Regions from separate parts of the Enterococcus malodoratus genome, predicted to be linked through region 2. Evidence: riboswitches for the same ligand, from Rfam matches in the RefSeq annotation. Region 2 holds a riboswitch; the other holds the start of a gene.

Region 1 (9,013 bases), on a different contig from region 2:
AGCTTTTCGATGATTGATCAATCTGACGAGGAACTCCTGATTGAGAGTATCGTTAGTGAGAAAGAAAATAATGAGTTGATCGACTGTATTCACGAGTTTGTCTCAAAGGAATTTGAAGTAATTCGCGGCGGGAGTGTGGCAATTTCTAGTCTTACAAAGGAGTAAAATAGTTGTATGAAAAATACTCGGACCAATATTATGGCCGCGACAAAGAAACTGATCGTGGAAAAAGGCTACAGCGATATGACGACGAAGGATATCGCAAAAGAAGCTAATGTCAATGAAGCCACGCTGTTTCGCCAATTTGGCAGTAAAAAAGAATTATTGCTGGCGACATTACGAGAAGCAGATTGGATTCCTTCAGCAAGCAGTGGTATTTCTGACCAGTTTCAATGGGATTTAGCGAAGGATCTGCGTGTAATTATGGCGGACTATTTTGAACAGGTAACACCAGAAATTGTTCGATTCTCATTAGGGCTTCGCGCACAGGATATTTATCAGGAAACAATGCCTTATGTGGACAAAATTCCAACGGCCTTTGTTCAACTGTTAGAAGATTATTTACGTGCGATGGAAGAAAGAGAAAAACTTCAGATCAGTGATGCCAAAGCGTCTGCTGAGGTTATTTTCTCCAGTATGATCGGTTTTGCCTTTTTACATGCTTACTCCAATAAGAAACAGTACCAAATAGAAGCAGAGCACTTTATTTCTCAGGCTGTTTCCCAATTTGTTGAAGGCTTAAATGAACAAAACGTTTGAATATCACTTCTCCGATCAATGGAAAAGCGTGTATTCAAACGTTTTTTTTGCCTTAATAAGTTAATCCAAAGAAATATTTTTTAAAAGAACACGAATTTTTTGTTTCAACAGTTTCGTCTTGGTTGGATTTTCGCCTGCTGTCGTTAGAGCGATACCGAAGTCTTTTTCTTTTATAAATGCCATATTAAAAAAATTGCTATTTTGTTGCTTCGTTGTATCATTCACCAGCTGCCGAGGAGTAGTTTCATTTAAAATAGCTCGATTCACCGCTTGATTATCTGTACAAATAAAAATAATTTGAAAACCAGCTGTATCGCCATATTGAAAGGACCGTTCTCGTAAAATGACAGAACCGTTCCTTTTAGCATTCAACAATGTCTCCGAAAATTTCGGCGCTATTACAGTTGGTTTTGCACCTGCCTCAATCAATCCGCAAACTTTTCGGGTGGCAATTTTTCCGCCGCCAATCACTAGGACCGAAAACTGCTTGATATCGATCAAAATGGGGTACATGTTTTCCCTCCTTTACCAATCAAGATCCAATCACCGATTGTCTCCATTCTGTTTTGAAAGTAGCATCAACGCTTTCTTTTGTTCAAATCGAAAATAGATAAAATGTGAGAGGATACCAAAGAATACTGGTCCTAAAAGCAATGTAGAAAAATTCAGGTAATTTCCTAATTTCAAAGGCTCGTAAATTTGAAAGGCAATTGCGACAAAGATACAAACACATACACTGATAGACAGGCTGTAGTTCAAATAGTTATTTTTGACAATTAACGAGGATGGTTGAATCACCCTCTTTTTAATAGAAAAGGGAAAACTGGCAGCAACAATAAAGTATGGGATTGCTCTTGAAACATTGGTCATATAAGTTAATTGATTAAACAATTCAGACAGAAAGGTATTGCTGAAAGAAAGCAGACCAATAAATAATGAGATGAGAATTGCTTGAATCCAAAGAGCATTTTCGGGCATTTGATTGCTATTTAGTGCCGAGAATTTTGGCCAAAATACTTTAGGCGTACTTTTGATTAAACTCTTTAATGGACCATAACTGATAGAACTAAGCAGACTGATATAGGCCAGTCCCATCGTCAAGGCAGTATAGCGAATAAAAATTTGTGATAATAGATAGGTATGTTTAGCAGATAGATTGAAACTAACGGCTAACGTTTTTGCCAACTGGTCCATGACACCGTACATTAAATTTCCGAGGTGAAGAGAAGTCGTATTTCGCAAGCCTTCAATATTATTCGCACAACTCCAAATGATGATACCGCTAACATATAATAATAACACGACAAACGAACTGATGATTACCGCTCGCGGAAATCTGGTTCGGCTTTTTTTTGTTTTGTCAGCAAGACTTGCAATAGTATCCAAACCACCAAAGGCAGTAATTGAAAAAATGAAAAAGGGCAGTTGAGACAATAATCGGTTGGAAGACTCTTGGAAAAAGCTTGGAATGGAGACACTGTGATGGATATTTATCCATACTTGAGCGGGATCTCTTACGATCAAGATCAGATTTCCTGCTAATGAAAGTACCAGCAAACCAACCATCGCATAGCCGCTGATATGCAAAAATCTAAAAATTACTTGAAACCCGCGTTTGTTCATCCAAGTGATAAAAAGCACTGCCAGAATTGAAAGTAGCGCCAACCAAAATTGCGGAGAAAATCCCAACCAGTCAATTGTTGCTGTTCTGTCTTTTCCAAAAATAAGAATGGAGAGGGGAATCAGAATCTTCATGAATAAGCTGATCATCCAAATAAAATAACTACTATACCACAAAAAAACAGTTGTAAAAGCCGCTTTTGGAGAAAGCGATTCTTTCAGCCAATCATAGATTGCTCCTGAACGATGCGCGTATTTTTTTGTGTATTGGGCGACGATCAGAGCATAAGGAATAAAGTAAAAAAGCGCACTAATAAAAAACCAAATCAGTGATTGGCTTCCCAGCATAAAAAAGGCTGATATCATACTGGAAAATGAATACACGGTGGTTGTTATGATCAAGATCAAATTTTGCGAAGGGCCCTTTTTAGTCATTGTCCGCTCCTCGTAGTCGTTTTCTCCATCATATTTTCTTTCAAAAAAAAAGACAAGAGTGTTTGTGAACAAAATGTGTTGATTTCTATAAAGAGGAGATCAGTTAAGTGATCGAAGAAGATTGATATATCAATGATTTTAAGATCGTAAAAGAAATTGATAACAATATCTTGCTTTGTTTTCTACCAAAATAACAAAATTTGGCTATCCTTCATCAACAATTCCAACAATTTTTCTTTACCTGTTCAATTTTGATTGACTACTTGTTTATGAGCTATTTCAGATCAAGTCAAAAAGGTGATTTTCAGCCTGTTCTCTTTAAAATATAGTAAAATTTTGTCCTCTCACTTTCAAAAATAGCACAATGTGGCTGTGTTGCCGTCGAAGGTCAAGTCTCACTGTAAACGTTTGCTATAATGGTGAAAAGTGAATAACTAATAACTGTTCAAGGGAATTGAGGTGAGAATCCTCAACAGCCCCTTTCTACTGTATATGCGGATGAACTCTCAAAAAGCCACTTTTTAGGGAAGGCGAGAAAGTAAGTTGATGCAAAGTCAGGATACCTTGTTCAGGGATTAAAAATAATTGGATTGGGAAGATTATTTTGCTGACGCTTTATTTGGTATCTTTGGACAAATAAAAAAACGCAGCGAGCCCATCTTTTTGGACTCGCTGCGTTTATTTTTTTAAGGAGGAATGATGATGAAGTATTCAACAAAGAAATTGGCGACCTTGGCGATACTGCTAGCCCTCTGTGTGATTGGTGCGAACATCAAAATTTTAGGGTCAATTGCACTAGATTCATTTCCGGCATTTATTGGAGCCATTATTCTCGGACCATTTGCCGGGGCATTTTTAGGTTTCTTCGGACACATGATCTCTGCTTTACTGTCCGGCTTCCCAAATACTTTGCCTATTCATTTGATCATTGCTGTTTTGATGGGAGCATGCATGTTCTTCTACAGTTGGACACGCAGGAAATTGGCTAAAAACAAAATTGTCGCATCGGTAGTTTCTATGCTTGTCGGTTATATGATTAATGTCCCGTTAGATTTACTGCTGCTTTATCCATTAATGGGACCAGTTGTATTTATGCTTTTTGTCCCATTAACTGTCGCGACAGTCGTAAATTTGGGCTTATCTGAGGTTGTAATATTGGGAATTCCCCAAAAATATAAGGAAGCGATTTTCTTAAAATAATCAAGAATCGGAGTCGTTGTTATGGTAGTCAAGCATGGAGGAAATATTCAAGAAATCAGTGAAACCTATCAAAAGGATAAAAATAGCTTGATTGATTTTAGTGCAAATATTAATCCTTTAGGTATTCCCAAGGGGGTTAAAAAGGTTTTGAGCAAAGGAATAGAGGAACTGATCCATTATCCGGATATTCGTTATCGTGCGTTAACTCAAGCGATCGCAAGCTTTCACGAGGTTTCAGAAGATTTTGTTTACCCAGCGAATGGTGCGGCTGAAGCGATATTTATGTTGGGAAAAACATTGAAGCTGGATAGATTACTTTTGCTTGCACCGACCTTTATGGAGTACGAAGCAGCTTTTGGACAGCAAAAGACAGAATTCTGCTATTTCAATTTGGAACAACATGATTTTCGATTGTCGCTTTCAGCGTTGCACCAATCCGCAAAGCAGCAGAAGGTAAATGGAATTTGTCTTTGCAATCCTAATAATCCAACGGGACAGCTGATAAAGCAGTCTGAACTAGACGAACTACTAATATTTTGCCAAGAAAATGAACTGGTCCTGATCATTGATGAGGCATTTGTTGATTTCACGAAGGAAGAACACTCTCTTGTTTCGAAAATCAAAGACTATCCGAACTTATTTATTTTTCGTTCATTGACAAAAATGTTTGCGATTCCAGGATTACGGCTAGGTTACTTACTGACTAGTAATTTATCGGTTTTAGCAGCGATCGAGGAGGAAACCGTTCCATGGCATATCAATACATTTGCCGATTTGGCAGGACAGCAAGCGTTGCAAGAAGATCAGTTTATTAAGGATAGCCAACAGTACATCACACAAGAACGGCAATTTTTAGTAAACGGTCTATCCAATTTTAAAGAGCTGGAAGTATTTCCCAGCCAGACGAATTTTCTGTTCTTTCTTTACCATGGTGCGGATTGCCTGCAAGCAGAAATGATTAAAAAAAATATTTTGATCAGAAATTGCAATAGCTTCAATGGATTAGACCATAAGTATTACCGAATAGCCGTTAAATCACGAACGGAGAACCAAATTTTACTTGATGCACTGGAGGCGATTTTATGCGAGTGACAGCTTCCTGCCCAGGATCATGCGGAGAGATCATTCAAGGTTGGCTCGGTGATTCTCAAAAACTAGTTAGTTATGGGATTGACTGCTTTTCGCGAGTAACGATTGATAATAAAGAACCTTTTGAGTCAGTCAAATCTAAGGCTCAAGAAGCAGTACAACGAACTATGCTGCAATTGGATCTTCCAATCGAAAGAGTTTCGCTTACGATTGACTCGGACTTGCCAACTGCTAAAGGAATGGCCAGTAGTACGGCAGATATTGCTGCAGCCTGTCAAGCAACGGCGGCCTATTTTGGAAAACAACTCTCGAGAGATGAAATTATAGCTATTTGTTTAACGATTGAACGAACCGACAGTATCCTTTTTCCAACACTCACACTATTTGAGCAGAAGGATGGCACTGTAAGAGAGGCCAGCGGATGGGCACCACATTTTTATGTAGTGGTTTTGGAGCCAGAAGAAACACTTGCCACAGAAGCATTCCATTCAAGGGAAAATGACCGATTATTCTATCAGCAGCGAGCCTCTTTTGCGGAAATCTATCAACACTATTTGTTAGCAATAAAAGAGAGATCACTGCAAAGATTAGGTGAGGCGGCTATGCAAAGTGCTTTATTGAATCAGAAAATTTTACCTAAACCGTATTTTTTAGAGCTGATAAAACTCCAGCAGCATTATCAATGGTTAGGGATAAACGTCGCTCACAGCGGTTCCGTTGTCGGGATAATGATTGAAACTTTAGAAGAAATTCCCGCCGTTTTAAAGACGATTAAACAGTCCAGCCTCAGCAGCTGGTATTCGAAAGTAAGTGTTCATCAAAGCTGCTACCAAGGCGTACAGCTGATAGAAGCGAGGGAAATCAATGAAAAAGCTGATGATTGCCGCAGTATCCAGCGGCTCAGGAAAAACAACGATAACACTTGGTTTGATGAAGCTTCTGCAAAATCAAGGGTATCAAATTCAGCCTTATAAAGTTGGGCCCGATTATGTTGATACCGAATACCATACTCGGATTACTGGAAAGCCCTCACGAAATTTGGATATGTTTTTGATTCAGGATAGCACTCGCTTGCAATCACTATTTGCAAAAGAGGCACAACATGCTGATATTTGTGTGATTGAAGGGGTGATGGGTCTTTTTGATGGATTGGGTGTAGACAAAGATTTTTGTTCTAGTGCCGGAATTGCCAAGCAGTTGAATTGTCCAGTTTTACTAGTGGTCAATGGTCAATCAGCATCGACATCGGTGGCAGCCGTTGTAAAGGGGTTCGCTGAGTTTGATCGAGCAGTAATGATTAGCGGGGTGATCATCAATAAGGTTGCCTCAGAAACGCATTATCAATTGATCAAAAAAGCTATAGAAACTTATACAGATGTTCCTGTTTTCGGCTACTTGAAGCGAGCAGAGGGTGTGGAATTGCCCTCAAGACAGCTAGGGTTGGTACCAGACAGAGAGATCAACGATGTAACGGAAAAGATTCAACAAGTAGCAGAATCCTTAGAGGAAACAGTTGATTTAAATAGTTTATTAGAAAAATTGCCAGACGAAAAAGTATTCTATCAGTCACCAAAATTTCCACAGTTCACTGGTCTCAAAGTGGCCTACGCATTAGATGAGGCATTTCATTTTTATTATCAGGACAACCTTGAGTTATTAACGGCATATGGTGTGGAGCTGATCCCTTTCAGTCCGCCGAGGGACCATCAACTTCCGGAAGCTGATCTCTATTATCTTGGAGGCGGCTATCCTGAAGAATTCGCTCAACACCTTGCTGAGAATCACGAGATGCGAAAAGGCATCAAGGAAAAGCATGAACAAGGAGCGTTTATCCTGGCTGAGTGCGGAGGTCTGATGTATTTATGCGATGGATTTAAAGATGCTGAACAGTTGTATCCAATGGTAGGAATTTTCGAAGGTGTCAGTGAGATGACTTCGAGACTTCAACGATTCGGATACTGTTATGGCGAGCTTGAACAAGATCTGTTAATCGGTAAAAAAGGCACAACTGTGGTTGGACATGAATTTCATCATTCGAGATTTGATAGTTTAGAGCCGACAATGTTGAAAATGACAAAAAAGCGCGATGGTGAGGTGGTAAAAAAATGGACGGGCGGCTATCAGAAAAAAAACACGTTTGGTAGCTATCTACATTTTCATTTTTATCAAAGTGAGAACTTTTTACAGAATCTACTAGAACAAGTGAGGAATGGACCATGATTCATTTGATTATTGCTGCGTTCTTACTGGATTTATTAATCGGTGATCCCTATAGTTGGCCGCATCCGATAAAAATTATCGGCAACTTTATCGCTTGGTTCCAGCAGAAGTTTACCAAAATGAAAAGCGAGCAGGAGAAATATCGATTGGGTATTCTTTTGTGGCTGATCACAGTGTTGGGATCAGGATTAGTAACCTACTGCCTTTTAAAGCTAAGTTTTCTAATCCATCCATTTATCGGAACTCTTTGTTACATCTATTTAGCGTATACCACGTTGGCTGCTAAAAGTTTGTCATTGGAAGGGAAAAAGGTTTATCAAAAGCTGAAATATGGCAGCTTAACCGATGCTCGCAAGCAGGTTTCGATGATCGTTGGAAGGGACACCGATGAATTAACGAAAGAAGAAATAACTAAAGCGACGATTGAAACTGTTGCAGAAAATACAAGCGATGGGGTGATTGCTCCCTTAATGTGCCTGTTTTTAGGAGGGCCTACTTTGGCGATGATGTACAAATCCGTCAATACGCTAGATTCAATGGTTGGGTATGTGACACCAAAATATAAAGCAATCGGCTGGTTCTCTGCAAAAATGGACGACTTATGGAATTTCATTCCTGCTCGTCTCACTTGGCTATATTTATTAGCAGCTACCAAACTGTTGCAGCTAAACACCACGAATGCTTGGCAAGTAGGGAAAACGGATTGCCGTAATCACAAAAGTCCAAATAGCGGCTATCCAGAAGCGGTTGTAGCAGGAGCATTAGGAATTCAATTAGGCGGAACGCACCTTTACCATGGGGTCGAAATATATAAACCGACTATTGGCGTACCTCTGCGTTCAGCAGAACCGGAGGATATCTTAACCGCCAATGCTTTATTATATACCACGGCCATTTTAAGTTTGATTGTATTCAGTATCATTGCCTTTATCAGCAACTATTACTTTTTTTGAGAAGAGGGGAACGTGTGGATTATATAAGAAATCCTCAATTGATTGAAACGGAAAGCTTCACAATTATTCAAGAAATTATTGATCAAGAATTTCCTAATTATGTTTTTTCATGTCCCAAAGAGGAAAAAATCGTTAAGCGTGTCATCCATACGAGTGCCGATTTTGACTATTTGAAAAATCTTGTCTTTACGAATGATGTCATTTTACGGCTGGAAGAATTTTTTGCGGCAGGTCAAGGCACAATTTTTACAGATACGACCATGGCTCTTAGTGGCATTAATAAAGGTATTTTAGATCAATTAGGTATTCAATACGAATGCTATATCGCTGATCCAGAAGTTGCAGAACAAGCAAAAAGAAAAGGGATGACTCGTTCAATGGCTGGGATCGAACGCGCGGCTAAGATTGCTGGACCAAAGCTTTTTGTTATCGGAAATGCTCCAACAGCAATTTTCAAATTGCTAGAAATGGTTGGAAAAGGAGACTTGGATGCGGCAGCAGTTATTGGGGTTCCCGTTGGTTTTGTCGGTGCAGCGGAATCGAAAGAAGCTCTATTTGAAGGCGATGTTCCGGCAATTGTGGCTAGAGGACGCAAAGGCGGGAGTAACGTGGCGGCTGCAATCATCAATGCGATGCTCTATCAACTGGTAGGAAGGGAAAGCTGATGGAGGAGTTCGTTTTCTATAATGGGAAAAAATTACGTAAGGGTTACACAACAGGTTCTTGTGCGACCGCGG
Region 2 (9,013 bases):
TATTATTTTTCTTCTGTAAATTTATCAAGAGGTCGATAATATTTTTTTGTACGGACACATCTAGTGCGGAGGTCGCTTCATCGCAAATCAAAATTTCTGGATTCAACGCTAATGCTCGAGCAATACACACGCGCTGACATTGCCCGCCGCTCAAATGATGCGCATATCGTTCCAAATATTCTTCAGAAAGATCGACTAGCGCCAACAGCTCCTGTGCTTTCTTTCGTTTATCCTTTGCTTTCAATCTTTTGTAATTAAACAACGGCTCGGTCACGACATCGATGACTTTCATTTTTGGATTGATCGAGGCGGTGGGCGATTGAAAGACCATCTGGATATTGGGTCGCAGCTGCCAGATTTCTCGTCGATTTAGATTGAGAATATTTTTTTCTCGATAATGAATCTTACCTTGAGTCGGTGTTTCCATCAGCATCAGCATATTGACTAGCGTCGATTTTCCCGATCCGCTTTCGCCAACGATACCTATTGTTTGGCCTTTTTTGGCAGTAAAAGAAAGCTGATCACAGGCTGTTAAGGTTTCTTTATTTGGTAAGATAAATTCTTTGGTCAATCCTTGAATATCTAAAATCAACTCAGACATAAGCGGCTCCTTTCAGTTCGGGAACTGAGGCTAACAGTTTTTTAGTATAGGCACTTTTCGGCTGAGTAATCACTTCTAATGGAGAACCCTGATCAACAATTTTGCCGTTTTCCATCACGATCAACCGATCTGCCATGTGTGCCGCCATCGCCACATTATGTGTAACGAGCAGGACCGATACAGAAAATTGTTCTCTGACCTGCAGCAGCTGCTCCACGATTTGTTCCTGCGTCACGACATCCAGCGCACTGGTTGGTTCATCGGCCAGAAGCAGACGAGGATTGAACGTCATCGCCAGCGCTATCCCTATCCGCTGGCACATTCCGCCGCTCAATTGATGGGGATAGCTGTCCATAATACTGCGAGCATCCCGCAGCTGCATTTTCTTCAGCATCGCTTCCGCTTGTTTTCGGGCATCCTCAGAGCTGACTGATTCATGCTGGCGAATATATTCTTCGTATTGTTTTCCGATTTTTCGGATAGGATTCAACGCGGCGGTACTGTCTTGAAAAATCATCGAAAAGACAGTACCACGCATTTTCTGCCATTCAGAAACTGACTGCTGCAAGAGTGACATTTCTTCAAATTGAATCATTCCTGAAATCTGTGTTTTTTTTGGCAATGCGCCTATAATCGTCTTCAATACGGTGGATTTCCCGCTTCCACTTTCTCCTACGATACAAACAATCCCCCCCTTGTCTATGGACAGATTGAAATCGTGCAGTGTAGGCTGTGGATTTCCTTGATATTGAACGGATAATTGTTCGATCTTCAGCATAAGCGCTCACCCTCTATTTAAACTTCACGTCTTTTGTTAACCAATAATAGTCCATTGGATACAATTCTAGTCCGGTTACCTTATCCGAATGGAACAGGTAGGTTGTTTCATAACCAAAGAAGACCGTTGCCGCATCATTCATTATTAATTGCTGGATCTCGATATCTAACTCACGGCGTTTATTCTCATCGAACGTAATTGTCAATTCATCAATCAGCGTATCCACCTGTTCATTTTTGTAGCCTGCTTGATTCGATGGCGATTTACTGTACCAATTTTCGCGTAAATAATTTTCTGGATCACCGGTATTTGCGACTAACACATTCCAGATCAGCATATCGAAGCTGCCGGAATCCCGCATATCCAATAATGTTTCATAGCTGACTGTATTCAATTTGACATTGATCCCGATATCCTTTAAGTTCGCCTGTGCTGCCTGCGCATAGATATTTAATTCTTCACGACTGGTGTAGATCACGAATTCCAGCTCCAAGGGTTTGCCGTCCGGCATTTCAACAAAACCATCGTCATCGGTATCCTTGTACCCCGCTTCTGCCAATAATTTTTTCGCTGAAGCTGGATCATAGGCATTTTCATCCTTCAAGTCATCAAAGCCAAAATCCAAGGTCGGCGGGATCGGTGCTTTGCCTGGTGTTGCACCGCCTTTTAACAGTTTATTTGCATAGCTTTCACGATCCAATCCGCGAATCAACGCTTGCCGCAATTTCAAGTCTTTTAGCGGTCCGTTTTGATTCATAAAGGAATAGGTTGAACGTAACGAATCTAGTTCTAGAAACTTGATATCTTTTTGTTTCTTGAACTCGGCTAGATTTTCCGTTTTTAAGTTATAGGCAGCTTGGATTTCACCATTTTGCAACGCCATCGAACGAGTAGCCTGATCATCGATACATTTCATCGTGACCTTATCCAACGGGACTTTACCATCCCAATAGTGTTCGTTTTTGACCAACTCGCAATCTTCGGTGGGATTAAACTTCTTCACCACATATGGTCCGGTACAAATCGGCCCGTCTTTAGCAAAGGAATCCATATCGGCCGTCGTATCGACGATCAAGAAGAGCGGATCGGCCAAGCTTCCCGGAACAACAGCAGAAGGCTTCTCTGTTTTGATCACTAATTGATTCTCTTTCACTTCGATTGATTCTGGTTTGAAAAAAGTTTCTCCCCGTGAATTAAGCTTGAATGCCCGTTCAAGGGATTCTTTCACAATTTTAGGGGTCATTTTCGTGCCATTGGAGAACTTCACATCTTTACGAAGCGTGAAGGTCCACGTCAACTCGTCATCACTGACCGACCAGTCTTCTGCTAAACAGGGTTCGATTTTCCCGTCCTTATCAAATCGAACCAAGTTTTCCCCAACCCCATAGCGCGAAACGACCCAGCCAAAATATTGCTCCGTCGGCTCTAAAGTATCCGCGAAGCTTGTTACGCCGATCGTCAGATTTTTTTCGTCACTTTCGGCGGCCTCCTTGTCATTTCCGCAGCCGGCCAATCCACCAACCACCAAAAGCAATAATGCTGCTGCAATTCCGCGAGTTGCCATTTTTTTCATTTGATTTCCTCCTTTATCCTGTCTTTGTTTCCATCAAGTCACTTACACTGTCGCCTAAAAGGTTAAACGTCACCACCACAATCACCATCGCCAGACCCGGATAAATCATCAGCCATGGTGCGGTTGTCAGATAAGTCCTCCCTTCATTCAGCATCAATCCCCACTCCGGCGCAGGTGCCTGTGCACCAAATCCTAAGAAGGACAGGGCCGCGATTTCCAGCATCAGAGTGCCCATATCAGTCATCGCAGTGACTAGCATGGGGGGAAAAATATTCGGCAAAATATAATTAGACATTAGTCGACTGTTACTGGTTCCCGTCACCAATGCCGCCTTCATAAATAGACTTTCATTGATTCTCAACACTAAGCTTCGGGACAATCGCGCATATTTTGTCCAGCTGACCGCGGTAATAGCGATCACTGCATTCACCAAGTTCGGCCCCAATACTCCCGCAATCGCAATCGCCAGCACTAATCCTGGAAAAGAGATCATCATGTCGGCGATCCGCATGATAACAAGATCTACCCAGCCGCCGAAAAAACCGGCCAATATCCCGACAAAAGTTCCTAGTACAAAAATGATCCCCACCATAATAATCGTTGAACCGACGGATGTACGGGTCCCGAAAATAATACGTGATAATAGATCTCGTCCCAATTTATCCGTGCCGAATCGATTCACACTGTTTGGCGCGGTCAGCGATTTGTTCATATCAGCAGCTAATGGATCGAAGGGCGCCAGCTGTTTCGCAAAGAGCGCAACTAAAAAGATCAGCGCCAGCAAAATCAATGAGATCGTCAGTTGTTTGTTCTTCTTCAACAAAGCCAAAGTTTTTTTCATGACTCGTTCTCCCTCAGTCTTGGATCAATCAACGGATAAGACAGATCGACCAGAATATTGATCGTCATGTAGAGCAATGAGATCATCAATACATAGCCTTGGATCAGCGGGAAATCCCGGCAAGCGATAGCTTTTACCGCCATATTGCCTAATCCCGGCCAATTATAAATAATCTCTACAACAGCTGTGCCGCCTAACAGACTTCCAAAGGACAACCCTAAAATCGTGACCAGCGGCAGCAAGACATTCGGCAGCACATGGCGAAGAAGGATTTTATTTTCCGAAATCCCCCTCATCCGAGCTCCCATCACATAGTCCTTATTCAATTCTTCTAAAACAGTAATTCGAACTTGCCGCGTATACTTGGCTGACATCGCTAAGGCCAACGTGACTGCCGGCAAGATCAGCGATCGAATATCTGCTGTGCCGCCCGAAACCGAGACCCAGCCCAGATTCACACCGAAGATCCGCAGCAAAACAAGCCCGATCCAAAAACTCGGTATTGAGATGCCAATAAAGGAAAATCCGCGAATCAGATAATCCAAGAGTTTGTTATGAAAAACCGCCGATAAAATACCCAAGGGAATCGATACGACGATCATCAGCAGCAAGGAAGAAACGGCCAAAGCCACCGTTGGAATAAAGCACGAGAGCAATTTCTGAAAGACCGGGACCTTGAAGGAATAGCTCATCCCCATATCACCGGTCACTACCCCCTTCAGCCAACTGCCGTATTGGATCAAGAACGGCCGATCCAAACCTAAATCTTTTCTGGCCTGAGCCAATGTTTCTGGCGTTGGAATATTGCCACATTCCGTCAGCATGATTTCTGCCGGATCACCCGGCGATAAGTAAACCAATAGAAAGGTCAAAAAACTAATGCCGAATAATACGATCACCATTTGAATGATTCGCTGCTTGCTCCTCTGAATACTCATTTTTTTCTCTCCCGTATAAGTCGTCTGTGCGACTTTTTGACATGCAAAAAAGCCCTAATCCAATGAATTAGGGCGTGCCTTTATACGACAAAAAAACAGTTTTATCCGGTCCTCTGCTCATTTGCGGTATAAAAGAATTTCCCAATCCATTCTCTTATCGCTTTCAACAAAGGTATCCTGACTTCGCTTCATCCTACTCTCATGCCTTCCCGTAAAGTGGCGTCAATGATTTCGTCTGCGTATACAGTAGAAAGGGGCTGTTGAGGATTTTCACCTCATTCCCTTTATTGAATGCGTTTTCTTTCATTGAATTATAAGGGAGTTCGCTGAAGAATCCTATGAATCATAAATAGGTCAGCCAAAATTTCACAAATTTGAAAAGGATAAAGCAAGATATTACTATTTTTATTAATTTAACAACTATCAAAAAAACGACGATTTCAAAAACCGTCGTTCGATCGTTAGAATGGTATACATTTACGCGATCTTTCTTGCTTACTCTGTATATAGGAGATAAGCTTAGCCTTCCTCATTAGCTGGCAATGTCTGCATCAATGCAAAGAAGTGTTCTGACTGACCAGTACTAAAATAGTTATACCAAGCTTCCAATGTGTCCGCTTGAAAAACATCTAAACGTTCAATGATTTGTTTTGCCCACAACAATCCTCCAGTCGAACTGGCAGTGATCAGATTATTATCTGCTACAGAGGGCTCGTCGATATAAAAACTTTGTCCCTGATAGCTTGGCGAAACCATATCAAGAAATCCTGCTCCGTTACTAGTATGAGGACGCTCATCCAGCAAACCTAAGTTAGCCAATGCAGCCGTTGCTCCGCAGATCGCCCCTACCGTAGCACCTGCAGCAAGAAGTTCGCTGGTTTTTTCTAGGATAGCCGCATGTTTTGGATCATTCCACGTATTTGCTCCTGGTAGTAACAGCACACTATTTTCGTTCACTAGAATATCATCAATTAAACAATCAGGCACGATTGTCATCCCACCCATTGTGTTGATTGGCTCTTTGGAATGGCTGACTGTTTTGAGTGATACAGCTTGTGCATCCTTTTTAAAAAATCGTCCAGAATTCAGTTCTGAAGTCACATACCCAATTTCCCAGTCAGCTAAAGTATTAAGAACATAAACATAGATTGTATTCATAATTTTCCTCCAATTTCGTTGTGTTTGATTTGATTACATGTTTAGTATACCTAGCAATCGTTGACATCTGTATGGCAACAATCTATACTGAACTGAAAAATATTTTTGGAAGGGGCATTCGATGAAAGTTGACCGGCTTGTCAGCATTATTATGATCCTGCTTGATAAAGAACGAATCGGCGCACAGGAGTTAGCAGAAAAATTTGAAGTTTCCCCCCGCACGATTTATCGCGATATAGATTCTATCAATTTGGCTGGCATCCCGATTCGTTCGACTTCAGGAGTAGGCGGCGGCTTTGAGATCATGGAGAACTATAAGGTGGATCGCAAGGTCTTTTCGACGACGGATCTTTCCGCTATCTTGATGGGTCTTTCCAGCCTTTCCAATATGGGACATGGTGAAGAATTGGCGAATGCACTTGCGAAAGTCAAGAGTTTCGTCCCGGCCGACAGAGCAAAAGATATTGAATTAAAAACCAACCAACTATACGTAGATTTAAGTACATGGATGGGCAACAAGAATATCAAACCCTATTTAAAGCTGATTCAAACTGCTCTAAAGGAAAATAGACTGCTCTCCTTTGATTATGCGGATCGCCATGGCAATAAAACCGCACGAACAGTCGAGCCCTATCAGCTTGTCTTAAAAAACAGCCATTGGTATTGTCAATGCTATTGCTGCGAAAGAAAAGATTTCCGCTTATTCAAGCTCTCTCGTATCACAAGCCTGCAGTTGCAAGAAAAAACTTTTACACCGCGAGAATATCAAAAACCGCAGCTGGAATTCCCTGATATTATAGAAAGTATGCAAACAACGATCATCATTCGAATCCATCGATCTGTCATGGACGGCGTACTTGATTATTGTACTTATGAACAATTTGAGCCGGATGGTGAGGAGCATTACCTCGTCAAATTCCCTTTCATCGAAAATGACTACAACTACAATATTCTCTTCAGTTTTGGGGATAAATGCGAGTGCTTAGAACCACCGCATATTCGCGAAGAAATGAAACGAAGAATACAGAATATTGCTGAATTATATGCAAAATAAAAAACGATCACTGAAAATTCTCGGAAGAGTTTTTCAGTGATCGTTTTTATTTTCTAAATTGGGCCTCGTATAAATTGCGGTAGGCTCCGCCTTTTTCCATCAGCTCTTCGTGGGTGCCCTGTTCTAGGATACCGTCCGAACTAACGACGACGATCCGGGTTGCGTGCTTAATCGAGGCTAAGCGATGCGCAATGATCATAGTCGTCCGCCCTTTCGCCAATGAGTTCAAGGATTCCTGAATCACTTGTTCTGTTTCGGTATCCAAAGCGGAAGTCGCCTCATCTAAAATCAAAATAGGTGGATTCTTCAAGAACATCCGAGCGATCGCTACCCGTTGTTTTTGTCCGCCAGAAAGTTTAACCCCTCGTTCACCGATCTGAGTATCGATCCCCTCTGGCATTTGTTCTAATACGCCCTCCAAGTGAGCCAATTTTGCGGCAGTCAGAATGTCTTCATTTGTTGCATCCAAACGACCATAAGCAATATTTTCTCGAATACTTCCTGGGAATAGGAACACATCCTGTTGAACAATTCCGATTTGATTTCGTAAAGACGCGAGCGTCATATCCCGAATATCGATCTCATCAATTGTAATTTTTCCATCGGTCACTTCGTAAAAGCGCGGCAATAAGTTGCACAACGTCGTTTTCCCTGACCCGCTTTGACCAACAAACGCCACCGTTTCCCCAGTTTTGATCGTCAGGTCAACATGATTCAGCACTTTTTTCCCATCCGCATAAGAAAAGGACACGTCATCATAGTTGATATTGCCCGCTAAATGAGTCACATTCAGCGCATTTGGCCGGTCTACAATGTTTGGCTTTTTATCCAATTCTTCTGTCAAACGTTTAAACCCTGCGATTCCTTTGGGATAACTTTCAATCATATTATTGACCTTTTCAATCGGACGGACGAAAACATTGGCTAAAAGAATAAACCCAACGAATTGACCATTAGTTAGCTCCCCTTGAATCACATAATACGAACCAAAAATCAGCGTGAACAGGTTAATCAAACGAATCAATAAATAGTTATAGGCCGAACTGATAGCCATTATTCGATAAAATAGAATCTTTGACTTGCGGTAAGCCTCGCTCAAACCGCCAAATCGATGGTACTCATATTCTTCATTGGCAAAGGATTGCGTCACCCGAATCCCGCTGACGGAAGCCTCCACACCCGCATTAAATTCACCCAAATCTTCATAGATCCTAGTATTCACATTGGTCATTTTCTTATTGAAAAACACTAACGCAATCGTAATCAGCGGCAATACAGCAAACGTCGCTAGCGCTAGTTTTGCATGGGTGTTGAGCATCAATAGAAAGGCTCCGACCAGCGTCATGATCGTGATAAAAACATCCTCTGGACCATGGTGAGCGACCTCTGAAATTTCAAACAAATCGGTGGTCAAACGACTAATCAATTTCCCCGTCTTTTGATTGTCGTAATACTCGTATGGCTGAGTCTGCAGGTGAGCAAATAACTCTCGGCGCATATCTGTTTCAATGTTGACCCCCAATTTGTGTCCAAAAAAGACCACTATATACTGGAGAATCGTATTTAATACATAAAAAAGAAACAGTGCGAGACAGGCCAATAAAATGATCCGAAATTCTTTTCGCGGCATGATTTTATCGATGACCTGATTCACCGCAACCGGAAATGCCAGCTCTAACAAACCAGCAAATACCGCACAAGTGAAGTCCAGAATAAACAGTTTTTTATACGGACGATAATAGCTAAAGAAACGTTTTAACATCTTTGAAACTCCTTTATAATAAATTTACGCTTGAATCAAGTTTCTTGGCGTCAATTCCATCCATTATAGCAAAACTATTGAGGCCGTGCCTCGGCTAATTTCATCCCGTCTATTTTTCAAATTTTTTTCAATTCGCTACTAGGGGATTTCCTACTTCCACCCACCCATTCTTAAACCACATACTAACCTCATCAAAGCAAAAATTTTCCTTTGCTGGCTCTTTCAATAAAACTATTCTGATCGCTTTTCCATGAATCAAGTTCTGCATTAAGCAATAGGTCAATTCAGAAAAACTCGCCGCGCCGATA

Evidence for each region. Region 2 has a riboswitch for cobalamin ahead of nikB (nickel ABC transporter permease). Riboswitches for the same ligand answer to the same signal wherever they lie in the genome.
Region 1: another riboswitch for cobalamin. It lies ahead of PGP85_RS03450 (ECF transporter S component); the one in region 2 lies ahead of nikB (nickel ABC transporter permease).

Annotation. Positions count from the first base shown of each region.
Region 1 covers NZ_JAQDPG010000002.1:23,890-32,902, forward strand. The annotation lists gene ilvN (acetolactate synthase small subunit) at 1-165, shown strand, start outside; gene PGP85_RS03435 (TetR/AcrR family transcriptional regulator) at 175-759, shown strand; gene PGP85_RS03440 (precorrin-2 dehydrogenase/sirohydrochlorin ferrochelatase family protein) at 820-1,272, opposite strand; gene PGP85_RS03445 (amino acid permease) at 1,303-2,814, opposite strand; cobalamin riboswitch at 3,221-3,399, shown strand; gene PGP85_RS03450 (ECF transporter S component) at 3,514-4,014, shown strand; gene cobD (threonine-phosphate decarboxylase CobD) at 4,036-5,106, shown strand; gene PGP85_RS03460 (GHMP family kinase ATP-binding protein) at 5,097-6,077, shown strand; gene PGP85_RS03465 (cobyrinate a,c-diamide synthase) at 5,968-7,323, shown strand; gene cbiB (adenosylcobinamide-phosphate synthase CbiB) at 7,320-8,276, shown strand; gene PGP85_RS03475 (cobalt-precorrin-8 methylmutase) at 8,291-8,941, shown strand; gene cbiD (cobalt-precorrin-5B (C(1))-methyltransferase CbiD) at 8,941-9,013, shown strand, end outside.
Region 2 covers NZ_JAQDPG010000001.1:99,495-108,507, reverse strand. The annotation lists gene PGP85_RS00550 (ABC transporter ATP-binding protein) at 1-601, opposite strand, end outside; gene PGP85_RS00545 (ABC transporter ATP-binding protein) at 594-1,379, opposite strand; gene PGP85_RS00540 (ABC transporter substrate-binding protein) at 1,393-2,952, opposite strand; gene nikC (nickel transporter permease) at 2,966-3,793, opposite strand; gene nikB (nickel ABC transporter permease) at 3,790-4,731, opposite strand; cobalamin riboswitch at 4,887-5,050, opposite strand; gene PGP85_RS00525 (type 1 glutamine amidotransferase family protein) at 5,251-5,889, opposite strand; gene PGP85_RS00520 (helix-turn-helix transcriptional regulator) at 6,011-6,943, shown strand; gene PGP85_RS00515 (ABC transporter ATP-binding protein) at 6,990-8,705, opposite strand; gene PGP85_RS00510 (hypothetical protein) at 8,833-9,013, opposite strand, start outside.